DNA from 3 places in the Cetobacterium sp. ZWU0022 genome. Region 1 is predicted to be linked to each of the others. Evidence: riboswitches for the same ligand, from Rfam matches in the RefSeq annotation. Region 1 holds a riboswitch; each other region holds the start of a gene.
What was found. Region 1 has a riboswitch for lysine ahead of L988_RS10215 (Na+/H+ antiporter NhaC family protein). Riboswitches for the same ligand answer to the same signal wherever they lie in the genome.

Region 2: another riboswitch for lysine. It lies ahead of L988_RS07795 (aspartate kinase); the one in region 1 lies ahead of L988_RS10215 (Na+/H+ antiporter NhaC family protein).
Region 3: another riboswitch for lysine. It lies ahead of L988_RS05290 (sodium:alanine symporter family protein); the one in region 1 lies ahead of L988_RS10215 (Na+/H+ antiporter NhaC family protein).

What each region holds. Positions count from the first base shown of each region.
Region 1 is NZ_JRJZ01000128.1:13,509-17,802, reverse strand. It holds gene ychF (redox-regulated ATPase YchF) at 1-305, opposite strand, end outside; gene L988_RS10215 (Na+/H+ antiporter NhaC family protein) at 411-1,895, opposite strand; lysine riboswitch at 1,997-2,169, opposite strand; gene gpmI (2,3-bisphosphoglycerate-independent phosphoglycerate mutase) at 2,225-3,745, opposite strand; gene tpiA (triose-phosphate isomerase) at 3,769-4,294, opposite strand, start outside.
Region 2 is NZ_JRJZ01000089.1:27,048-31,341, forward strand. It holds gene L988_RS07790 (aspartate-semialdehyde dehydrogenase) at 1-438, opposite strand, end outside; gene L988_RS07795 (aspartate kinase) at 454-1,656, opposite strand; lysine riboswitch at 1,756-1,930, opposite strand; gene L988_RS07800 (argininosuccinate synthase) at 1,968-3,170, opposite strand; gene L988_RS07805 (basic amino acid ABC transporter substrate-binding protein) at 3,182-3,895, opposite strand.
Region 3 is NZ_JRJZ01000049.1:23,036-27,329, forward strand. It holds gene lysA (diaminopimelate decarboxylase) at 1-202, opposite strand, end outside; gene L988_RS05290 (sodium:alanine symporter family protein) at 239-1,708, opposite strand; lysine riboswitch at 1,790-1,963, opposite strand; gene L988_RS05295 (AbgT family transporter) at 2,028-3,542, opposite strand; gene L988_RS05300 (M20 family metallopeptidase) at 3,701-4,294, shown strand, end outside.

The sequences.
Region 1 (4,294 bases):
TGACATATTGCAGCTGTAGTTCTGATATTTGATAAGAATTTGTTTCCTAACCCTTCACCTTTTGCTGCTCCTTCAACTAAACCAGCTATATCTACGAATTCAACTGTTGCATTTTGAACTCTTTGAGGATTAATTATTTTTGATAACTCATCTAATCTTGAATCTGGAACTGTTACCATTCCAACATTTGGTTCTATTGTACAAAACGGGTAGTTTGCCGCTTCCGCTGCTCCAGCTTTTGTTATTGCATTAAACAGAGTTGACTTTCCAACATTTGGAAGTCCTACTATTCCTATACCTATCATCTTAGAGATTCCTCCTGAAATTTTATTTTACTTTAGATTTTACCACATCTCTAACCTTTTGTAAATAAAAAAACCCTCACTTTATATGGTGAGAGTTTTTATTTTCTATGCCTCTTCAGCTACACAGCTAGTTTGTGTAGATTTTTTCAATCTTACTTTTGGTTCACTTGGTAATCCAAATCTTGGTATCAATCTATCTAATCCTGTCAATGTTGCAATTAGTATTGTTGAAACTGCTATTAAAGCTAAGAAGTTATATTTAATAATATCCATAGCTGTAAAGTTGTATAGTGGATAAACTGCTTGAGCAATTCCTAAGTAGAATCCTATATAAACATGCCAAGGTATTAATTGAGATCCAAATACTCCTAATGCATCACTAAATGTTGCATTTCTAAGTCTTAATGTTTCTATATCCTCTTCTGAACCTTCTACATTTTTCTCAACAATCTCTCTAATGATTGGTCCCATAGTTACTATTTGTGCCATCTCATCAGCTAATCCTGCATTTCCTAAGATTGATAATAATCCATTACAGAACATTAATTGTCTTACATTTCTTGATACTTTTACTACTATATTAGATAGTGGTCTAAATGCATCCATCAATTTCATTATTCCACCGAAAGCTGCAACCCACATCATCATTACAATTACCCAAGAACCCGCTCCTTCAAATCCAGAGTAAAGTAAATCTAAAAATGCTCCAGTATTTTCAACTGTTCCAGCTATTAATCCCAATCCGTAAGCTGAGAATATTCCAATAAACAAACAAAGTAGTGTTGTTAATCCTTTGAAAGCTGCTATTAAAACAAGCACTAAAGGTATTATCATATATGTTGGAACACCATCTTTAACTTGATTTAAAAGTGTAACTGCTGACTCTCTCTTTTCAGCTAGAACTGTCCAAACCTCTTCTGGTATCTGACCAATCGCTGTTGCTGCATCCCCAGTTGTTGTTGGTAATCCCATCGAAACTCCAGCAATATAGAATGCTACTATTCCTAGAAGTAAAACTAATCCTGACCAATATCCTTGATGTCTAATTCTTTTTATAACTTCAACTTTTTGAATTCCAGAACTAACTATAGTTGTATCAGATATAAGTCCTATATTATCTCCGAAACATGCCCCTCCTGCTATCGCTCCAACTGTTAAAGCTATATTTCCACCAACAATATGGTTAAGCCATAAAAATATCGGTGCACACGCTGCAAATGTTCCCCAGCTTGTTCCTGTTGCTATAGATAATACTGATGTAACAACTATTCCTACAACTGCTACAGTTCTTCCTGTAAGTCCAACATTCAATGCTAAGTTTATAATTGAAGCCCCTACTCCAGTTGACATAAATACTTCAGCCATTGCATAAGCTACCATCAATATAAAGAATGCTACTTGCATCTCTTTTGCATTATTTATTACTGCCTCTATTATATCATTCACTTTTTTCTTCTCTACAAATCCTGCTACAAGTGCTGCATAAACTGTTGCTATAGGTGCTGCTATAAGAGCGTCATATCCCATAAACATAAGTGCTGCCAATACTGCTACTGGACTTAATTTCAATAGTTCAATTATTGTGTTCATCCTAAAACCTCCAAGTTATTTTTTTAGTTCCTCTGAAATTTTAGGTAAAAAAAACTACCGTATAAAAAATACGGTAGCTAATCTGCAAAATATATCACAAATTTTTGGATAGCACAACACTGATTTCTCAGTGACAGTAGTATAGATATTCTCTATACTCCCAACAAAGACTTTTGACATAATCTCCATTTCGGCAAATTTCCCTTTCTTTTAACATCAACACCTGTCCGGCTCATTTAAAATACTCATGTTATTTGCAACCTCTACCTAAAATATTAAATTGTTCGAAACTTTTAAATTATAGTATCATTATTTGTTTGCGATGTCAATTATTTTTTTATTAAAGAAACACCGTTCATTTCAGCAGGTTTCTCAATATTTAAGATTTCTAACATCGTAGGTGCTACGTCAGCTAGTTTACCGTGGTTTAACTCACCTTTAAAGTGATTCGAAACGTAGATAAATGGTACTTCATAAGTTGTGTGAGCTGTAAATGGTTGATGAGTTGTTGGATCTTCCATCTTCTCAGCATTTCCATGGTCAGCTGTAATTAACACAGTTCCATCTAACTCAAGAACTTTATTTACGATAGCTCCTACTCCCTTGTCTACAGCTTGAACAGCTTTTACAGCTGCATCAAATACACCTGTATGTCCAACCATATCTGGGTTAGCAAAGTTCATTATAATAACATCAAACTTATCAGAGTTTAAAGCCTCTAAAACTTTAGATGTTAATTCTGGAGCTGACATCTCTGGTTGTAAATCATACGTAGCAACTTTTGGAGAAGCTACAAGTATTCTTTCTTCACCATTGAACTCAGTTTCTTTTCCTCCATTAAAGAAGAATGTAACATGAGCATACTTTTCTGTCTCAGCTGTTCTTAATTGAGCTAATTTATTAGCAGAAATAACTTCTCCTAACGTATTAACGATATCTTTATCTTCATAGATAACTTCAGCATCTATAGTACTTGCATATTGTCTCATGCAGTAGAATTTAGGCTCTAAAGCTTCTCTTTCAAATCCTACAAACTCTTTATCAACAAAAGCTCTAGTTATTTGTCTAGCTCTATCTGGTCTATAGTTAAAGTTAACAATTACATCGCCTTTTTTTACTATTCCATCTGCTGATAATAAAGCTGGCGCTATAAACTCATCTGTAATATTTGCAGCATAAGACTCTTCAATAACTTCTATAGCTGTTTTATTTGTTACAGGTAACTTTCCTACGATTGCATCATAAGCTTTTTCTGTTCTATCCCAGTTTGTATCTCTATCCATAGATAAGTATCTTCCAGAGATTGAAGCTATTGTTCCTACACCTAACTCTTCAGTTTTAGCAACTAAAGCTTTCATGAACTCTAATCCAGATGTTGGAGCTGTATCTCTTCCATCCATGAACGCATGAATATAAACTTTAGTTAATCCAGTTTTTTTAGCCATTTCTAATAAACCGAATAAATGATTGATGTGAGAGTGAACTCCTCCATCAGATAAAAGTCCCATGAAGTGGATGCTCTTATCATTTTCTTTAGCATAGTTGAACGCTTCTACAACTTTAGCTTTATCGTAAAACTCACCATCTCTGATCTCTTTTGAAATCTCTACAAGTGGTTGATAGATTACTCTTCCAGCACCTAAATTTAAGTGCCCTACTTCTGAGTTCCCCATTTGTCCTTCTGGTAATCCTACAGCTTCTCCTGAAGCTTTTATTAATGTATGTGGATAACTATTAAATAGTCTTTCGAAATTTTCTGGTTTTGCTGTTGCGATAGCATTTTTCTCTTCAGAGTGTGGATTGTATCCCCATCCATCAAGAACCATTAACATTAAAGGTTTTTTAGCCATTTTTAAGCCTCCTATTTTTTTGATTATCTTGCTCCTGCTTTTATAACTTGAATAAATGTTGGTGCATCTAAAGAGGCTCCTCCAACAAGTCCTCCATCTATATTCTCCATAGCTAATAATTCAGCTGCATTCTTAGCATTCATTGACCCTCCGTATTGGATTGTAATTTCTGCTGCTGCCTCAGCACCAAACATAGCTACTAAAACATCTCTAATCTCTTTATGAGTTTCTTCAGCCATCTCTGGAGTAGCTGTTTTTCCTGTTCCGATAGCCCATACTGGCTCGTAAGCAACTACAACTTTAACTGCCTCTTCAGCTGTTAAACCTGCCATTCCTTCTCTTACTTGCTTTTCGTTTACTTCAGCAGTTTTTCCTGATTCTCTTTCTTCTAATTTTTCTCCGATACAAAGAATTGGAATTAAATCGTGAGCTAAAGCTGCTTTTACTTTTTCGTTAATGAAAGCATTAGATTCGTGGAAGTATTCTCTTCTTTCTGAATGTCCTAAGATTACATACTTTACCCCAATCTCTTTTAACATAACTGGAGAG
Region 2 (4,294 bases), on a different contig from region 1:
TATTCCATAAAGATCATTAATCACTTTTAAAGGAACAACCGATTGAATCGTTGAACAATTTGGATTAGCTATTATACCTTTATTTTTAAATATATCCTCAGGATTTACTTCTGGTACAACTAAAGGAACATCCTTATCCATTCTCCAAGCACTACTATTATCAACCACAACTACACCTTTTTCACTCGCAATAGGTGCAAATTTTTTACTAATATCTCCTCCTGCTGAAAATAGTGCTATATCTATATCCCTATCGAAACTATTTTCAATTAGCTCCTCTATAACTAAAGTTTTTCCTTTAAAAATAACCTCTTTTCCTGCTGAACGAGCTGATGCAAATAGATATAAATTATCTATCGGTAAATCCCTCTCCTCTAAAACTTTTAAAAATGTTCCTCCAACTAATCCACTCGCTCCAACTATCGCTATATTATACATTGCTTTATCCTCCTATTATATTGAAAATACTTCTGCTAGTCTTTCTACTACTTTTACCGCTTCATCCTCTTTTATGATTAACGATATTGAAATCTCTGATGTTGTACACTGATAAAACGCTGCATCTATATCTGCTAAAACTTCAAATACTTTTGCTGCTACTCCAAAGTTGCTTATCATTCCTATTCCTACTAAAGATATTTTTACAACTCCCGTTCTTTTTGTAACTTCTATTGCAGGAATCTCTTTTCTAATATCCTCTAATGAGTTATTTAGAAAGTGATCATCTGTTAAAGGACAAGTGAATCCTATACTTCCTTTTATATTCTGAACCTCATTTTGTGATATCATATCTACATTTACACTATGCTTTGCCAGATTATTAAAAACAGTAGCTACATTTTTAGGTACTCCTGAAAAATTCTCTAGATTTACCATTATAACATTTTTATTTATAGATATTCCAGTCACAGCTTTTTTCTCTATTATCTCACTACTATCACAAATATATGTACCTGTTTCAACCCCTAAAGTTTGCCCAACATATATTCTAACTCCATACTTTTTTCCTATCTCAACCGCTCTTGTCTCCATTACACCAGCTCCTAAATTTGCCATCTCCATCATCTCCTCGTATGAAATTTTTTCTAGTTTTTTTGCATTTTTATAAACTCTAGGATCTACTCCAAATATTCCGGTAACATCTGTATAAATCTCACAATCACATTTTAAAGCTGCTGCCAAAGCTACAGCACTCGTATCTGATCCTCCTCTTCCAAGAGTTGTTACATCACCATTATCATTTATACCTTGAAACCCCGCAACTATAACTACTTTTCCATCTTTTAGATGTTTTTCTATTCTATCTATCTTTATGCTCTCTATCTTATTTTTTGTATGAACTCCACCAGTTCTAATTCCTGCTTGAGCTCCTGTTAAAGATATTGCCTTACACCCCTGCTCTTTTAAAGCCATACTCAAAAGAGATGTTGTTTGCTGCTCTCCTGTGGATAAAAGAGAATCTAGTTCTCTTACATCAGGGGTATCCGATATCTCCTTAGCTAACTTTATAAGTGCATCCGTTGTCTTACCCATTGCTGAAACTACAATTACAACTTCATCACCCTCTTTATAATTTTTAGCTATATCCATAGCTATATTTTTTATTTTTTCTGTTGTTGCAACTGAACTTCCACCAAATTTTTTTACTACTCTCATTAGTTCCTCCTCCGATGACATTATAATAAAAAAAACGATAGTCAAAAAAATAACTATCGCCTGAAAAACTCATTTCAACTATGTTAGCTTAAAATAATAATCTACGATAGCACAACACCATTTCGGTGACAGTTGTATAAATCTTCTTTATACACCCAGCTCATCTTTCTAGTAGAAAAAGTTGAACTTCGGCGAACTTCCCTTTCAACAAACCTCTTTGACCTACTAAATCTTAGTTTGTTTACTTTTGAATTTCGCAACCTCTATCAAAATATTAATTTAAGGTAGAATATCATTTTTTTTTTAGAATGTCAAAACTTTTTTCTTAGTAAGGCTTCAATCTTAATCGGTAGACCAAATAGATTTATAAATCCTTCTGCATCTTGTTGGTTGTAAACACTATCTTTTTCAAACGTTGAATACTCCTCTGAGTACAATGAAAATGGTGATGTTGTTCCTGCTAAAATTATATTTCCTTTATACAATTTTAATTTCACTTCACCTGTCACAAACTCCTGTGTAACGTCTATAAAAGCTGATATTGCCGCTCTTAAAGTTGTAAACCACTGCCCATTATAAACTAATTTTGAAAAATCGTGAGAAAGTTTTACTTTCTCTTGGTAGGTATCTTTATCTAAACACAATCTTTCTAACTCTTCATGTGCAAAATATAAAATCGTTCCACCTGGCGTTTCATAGACTCCTCTTGATTTCATTCCAACCAATCTATTTTCGACCATATCTAAAACACCAATTCCATGCTCTGATCCTATTTTATTAAGTTTTTTTATGATTTCAACACCTGATAACTTCTCTCCATTTAAAGCTACAGGAACTCCTTTAATAAACTCTAAAGTTATATATTCACTCTTCTCGTTTGCAGCTTCTAAAGTTTTTACCCATTGTAAAACATTTTCAAAATTTGGCTCTTTTGATGGATATTCCAAATCAAACCCTTCGTGACTCACATGAAAAAGATTCTCATCTCTACTGTATGGAGATTTTTTATGAAATGGAAGAGTTATCCCTTTTTTCTCTAAATATTCTATCTCCTCCTCTCTAGATTTTATATCCCAAATACGCCACGGTGCTATTACCTTTAAAGATGGATCAAGAGCCTTTATAGCTAATTCAAATCTAACCTGATCATTTCCTTTTCCTGTTGCCCCGTGCGAAATATATTTCGCTCCTTCTTTGTGTGCTATCTCTACTAAGGCTTTTCCTATTACTGGTCTTGCCATAGAAGTTCCTAGCAGATATTTATTTTCATATATTGCACCAGCTTTCAGAGTTGGAAATATATAATCATTTACAAACTCCTCTACTTTATCCACCAAATAAAATTTTGATGCTCCTGTCACATAAGCTTTCTCTTCAATGGCTTTAAAATCCTCTTTTTGTCCAACATCCACAGCAACAGCTATAACCTCGTAATCATAATTTTCCTTTAACCAAGGTACTATAACCGATGTGTCTAATCCCCCAGAGTACGCTAAAATAACCTTTTCTTTCATTAATATCCTCCCTAGTTAAAATATTTTATAATAAGTTTGTCGTAAGTTCCCTCTTCTTTTATCTCTTTTAAAGCTTTATTTATCGATTCTACAAGCTCTTTTTTCCCTTTAGCAACAGCTATAGCATACTTCTCCTCTTCTGCATCAATTTTTACAACTTTCAACCCTTTATTTTGTGATATGTAGCTTCCTGCTGGTGCTGAATCAAGAATCATAGCGTCTATCTTTCCAGAACTTAAAGCCATGATTGCACCCGGTGCTGAATTGTATTGGATTTTATCTATACCCTCAATTTTTGAAACCATCAAATCTCCCGTATATCCTAATACTACTCCCACTTTTTTCCCTTTTAATGCATCTAGATTTGCAATAGTTGAATCCTTTTCAGGTACTATTATCACTTGATTAGCTACAAAATAATCATCTGAAAAATCTACAAACTTTTCTCTTTCAGCTGTCATAGTCATTCCAGCAATGACTAAATCCAATTTATTTGTCTGAAGTGCTGGAAGCAGTCCATCAAATGTTATGTTTTTTATTTTTATCTCCTTTCCTATTTTTTCTCCGACCTTATTTATTAAATCAATATCAAATCCAACTATCTCACCATTTTCCATATATTCAAATGGTGCAAACTCCGCATTTGTTCCCACATATAAAACATCATTTCCAAAACCTAAAACTCCCATAATACAAAATAAAACTACTGATAACATCTTTTTCATAATACTTACCTCCTAATTTTTATTTTTTATATATTTTATTTTTGAGTATAAAAAAAGTCAGTGCTATCAAAACACTGACTCAAAATACAATTGTAACTTTATAGAATAATAAAAAATCTATAGCATAACAACATTAATGAGATTGTTTTTTAGGGCACACAAAAATATATTCTTTTTGTTAATTCTAGTTTGTGTCCTTAAAATCCTTCTCATAGTCATCTGCTTTCCTCCTTTAATTTTTTATTTGAAATGATAATATCAGATTTGATATGAAAATGTCAATCTTTTTTTGAAAAAATTTTTTCACTTTTTTTATTTTTATTTATACAGTATATTTTTTTAATTCTAATTCTATATAGAATATATTTTATTTTTATGACTTTATGAGGTAATAAATTA
Region 3 (4,294 bases), on a different contig from region 1:
GATAAGCTTTAGACGCATACACAACAGTTGTATTAAATTTTTCACTTTTAAATGAATTTTTTATATCTCTAATTTTCTTTTGTAGTAACTCTAAATCATATATATACAAAGGTGTTCCAAAATCCTCTTTCAATTTTTTTACTGAAATCCCACCTATTTCTAAAATACCATCTACATTTTTCATACTTCCTAAAAACTTCATCCCACTCCTCCTATTCAGTACAATTTATAAATTAATTTATTGATTTAATTCATACTCTTTTAATGATTTTTGTGCAAAGTTAAATCCTAACAATATCAACGGTACATTTATAAATACCATAACTAAATTCGTAAAATCACTTATTACCCAAATATTATCTAACTCCAATCCCGACCAAACACACATAACTCCAAACGGAATAAATATCAGAGATGATACCAGCTTCATTGAGATTAAAAATATCTTTTTTCTGCATATCTCAGTTGCCGATATATCTATAAATGCAATCATTCCTAGTATAGTCGAAAATGCAAACATCCCATAGCACAGAGAAACTATAAATTGAATAATTCCATTTAGTGATGCTGGTGATAGTACCTTTAATGATTCTATGAAATATCCTAACTTATCACTTCTTAAAACCTCAAAGTTTTGAGTATCTAAATTCCATATACTTGCTATAATTACTAAAAAACCTGAAATCGTACAAATTACAAATGTATCTATAAAAACTCCAAATTGTTGAACAAAACCTTGTTCTACTGGATGTTTTGCATCTGCTGCCGCCGCTGCCATAGTCACTGTTCCTTGTCCTGCCTCATTTGACATCAATCCTCTTTTTATTCCCTGTTGTAAAGCTATACCTATTGAACCTCCGAATAAAGCTGACGGACTAAAAGCTCCTTTAAAAACAGCTAAAAAGAAATATGGAACTTTATCTAAATTTAAAGCTATCAAGAATAAAGCTACTCCAAAATATAAAACTGCCATTATTGGTACTATGAAATCAGTTACTGCTGCAACTCTTTTTATTCCACCAAAAATTATTCCAAAGGTAAATATAATTATAGATACTCCTATAACTATATAGACGTTATCTGTTCTAGTATAAACTGCTCCTGTAATCTGACCTGCTAAGCTTCCAAATGCTGTAAACATATGGAAAACTTGTGACGGAAGAGTAAATAAAGCATAGAAGATATAAGAACCTGCTATTAGTAATCCTGCTAACTTACTATTATTTAGAAGTTTTCTTCCGTAGTACGCTATTCCTCCTACATAATCATCCTCATTTTTTTCTTTAAATATCTGTGCAAGGGTTGCTTCAACAAAACTTGTTGCCATTCCGAAAAATGCACTCACCCACATCCAGAATAGTGCTCCTGGGCCTCCTGCTAATACGGCTCCTGTAACACCCATTATATTTCCAGGCCCTATTCTTGTTGCACTACTCAATAAAAATGCCGCCATTGGTGAGATTCCAACTTGATTGCTACTTTTATTTTTTAAAATCTGCAAACTTCTTTTAAAATATCTTATTTGAACAAATTTTAATCTCATTGTAAAATACATTCCACATCCCATTAGCAATAATATCGCTAACGTAAAATTTCCTACTAAAGGAATATTTTTATAAAACTCAAAATTTCTTGGAAACTCCCATAAAAAATCGGTCACTGGACCTAAAAAACTAAAAACTTCATTCACTCTACTTAACTGTAACATTTTCTGCGCTCCTTTTTAAATAAAAAAACTGCCCCATAAAAATAAAATAGGCAGTTTTTTGTAAATTTTATAATATTACAAATAACGGATAGCACAACATTAGATATACTAATGACAGTTATATAGATATTATCTATATACCCAATAAAAGTTTTTGACATAACTTTTATTTCGGCAAACTTCCCTTTCATTTAGTTTCAATGCTTTGTCTAGCTCTACTAACTTACTTTTGTTGTTCGCTCCTCTACCTTAAAATTCTCTTAAATTGAATGAATAGTAACATTAAAAAAAATAAAAAGCAAGTTTTTTTATATATTTTTTAAATTTTTATTACAACTCCAGGTCCTAAAGGTATGCTAAAATATACCCAAATTATTGCTAAAATTATCCACATAATCAACATAGCTATAGTATATGGTAGCATTAAAGATATAACTGTTCCCACTCCTGAATCTTCTTCATATTCTTGAGTCAATCCTAATATAATTGGCATGTATGGAAAAAGTGGAGATATTACATTAGTTGTTGAATCTCCTATTCTATAAAGCATCTGAGTTAATGCTGGATTATATCCTAACATATAGAACATTGGAATAAATATTGGTGCTAGCAACGCCCATTTTGCAGACCCACTTCCTATAAAAAGATTTATAAATGCTGAAAGTAATATGAACATTATAAATAGAGGTATCCCTCTTAAATTTAAGTTCTTAAGCAAATCCGCACCCTCTACAGCTAAAACAAAACCTAATTTACTCCAATTAAAATAAGCTATAAATTGCCCTATCATAAATACCAAAACTATATAGCTCGCCATATCTTTCATTCCCATTGTCATATATCTCGGGATATCTGACATCTCCTTTATATTTCCAACTACTTTACCATACGTTATTCCACCAACTAAAAATAATATTAATAAAAGTGGAATAATCGAATTCAAAAGTGGTGAGTTCAATAAAGATCCCGTATTTGGGTTTCTTAAAAAACTATTTTTAGGATAAACTATTGCTACTAAAAGAACCAAATATATTCCAACATTTATTGCTGTTTTTTTCAAAGCATTTTTCTCTAAAATAGTAACCTCTTCTCTTTTTATAGTTTTTTTACCTGTATACTTTCCTAATCTAGGCTCTACTACTCTCTCAGTTATTGCTGTTCCTACAATAGCTAATAGAAATGTCGAAACTGCCATAAAATACCAGTTATCTACAACCGAAACTGTTATACTTGGATTTACTATTTTCATAGCCTCTGTTGAAATTCCTGCTAATAAGGCATCAGTTCCCGCCACTATCAAATTAGCACTAAATCCCGCTGTTGTTGCAGCATACCCAACCGCTATCCCTGCTAGTGGATGTTTTCCTAATGAGCAAAATATAAATGCTGAAATCACCGGGACTACTACTATCGCAGCATCAGATGCTATATTTCCACAAATACCTATAAGCATAATCATAAATGTAATAACTTTTGGTGAACTATTTAATATTGTATTTCTCATAAAAGCTGAAATTAAACCCACATGTTCAGCTAATCCAATTCCCAGAGTCATTACTAAAACTAATCCTAACGGAGAAAAACCAGTAAAATTTTTAATTGTATTCTGAAGCATAAAATTAATACCTTCACCAGAAAAAAGATTTTTTACTTTAACAACTTCATTCTTTACAGGATCTACAACTTGAACTCCAAAACTACTCAAAAGTGCTGACAGCAAAATAATAAATACACTTAAAAAGAAAAATAACATAAATGGATGTGGAATTTTATTTCCAACTTTTTCTATCCAATCCAAAATTCTGTGTTTTTTTTCTACACCAATTTTTTCCATTTAAACCCCTCCCATTTTTTTGTTTTAAATCAGTGTACTACTTGAGTATAAATTATACAACTATATTATTTTTATCTAACTCATTCATAATATAAATATGACAAAAACATAAGAAATATGGTATTAATTAAAATAATAAATAGTGAGGGAGTGATTTTATGTTAAACAATCTTAATACACATCGTAATTATCTTCATACAATACCTGAAATAGCTTTAAAAGAGTTTCAAACTTCTGAGTATATTAGAAAAATTTTAGATGAGGAATGTGTTGAGTATCATTCTATTGGAACGAGTACTGTAGCTTTTATTCCTGGTACAATTGATTCTTGCTTGGCTTTCAGAGCTGATATTGATGCTTTACCTTTAAAAGAAGAGAGTAACAATCCATTTAAATCTAAAATAGATGGTATGATGCACGCTTGTGGTCATGATGGTCATGCTGCAATGCTTTTAACATTCATTCAAGAGATAAAAAAATTAATAAACTCAGGTGTTAAATTACAAAAATCTTTAGTATTCATATTTCAAGCCGGAGAGGAAGGAGCAGGTGGGGCTCGTTTTATTGTTGCTGATGACTACTATAAATCTAAGAAAATTGAAGCTATTTTTGCACTTCATGTTTATCCTGAAATTAAAGTTGGAGAGTTTGCTGTGAAATCTGGATGTGTTTCTCTTCAAAATATAAATTTAGATATAACTCTAACTGGTAAAGGGTGTCACGGTGCTCAACCACATAAAGGAATTGACTCT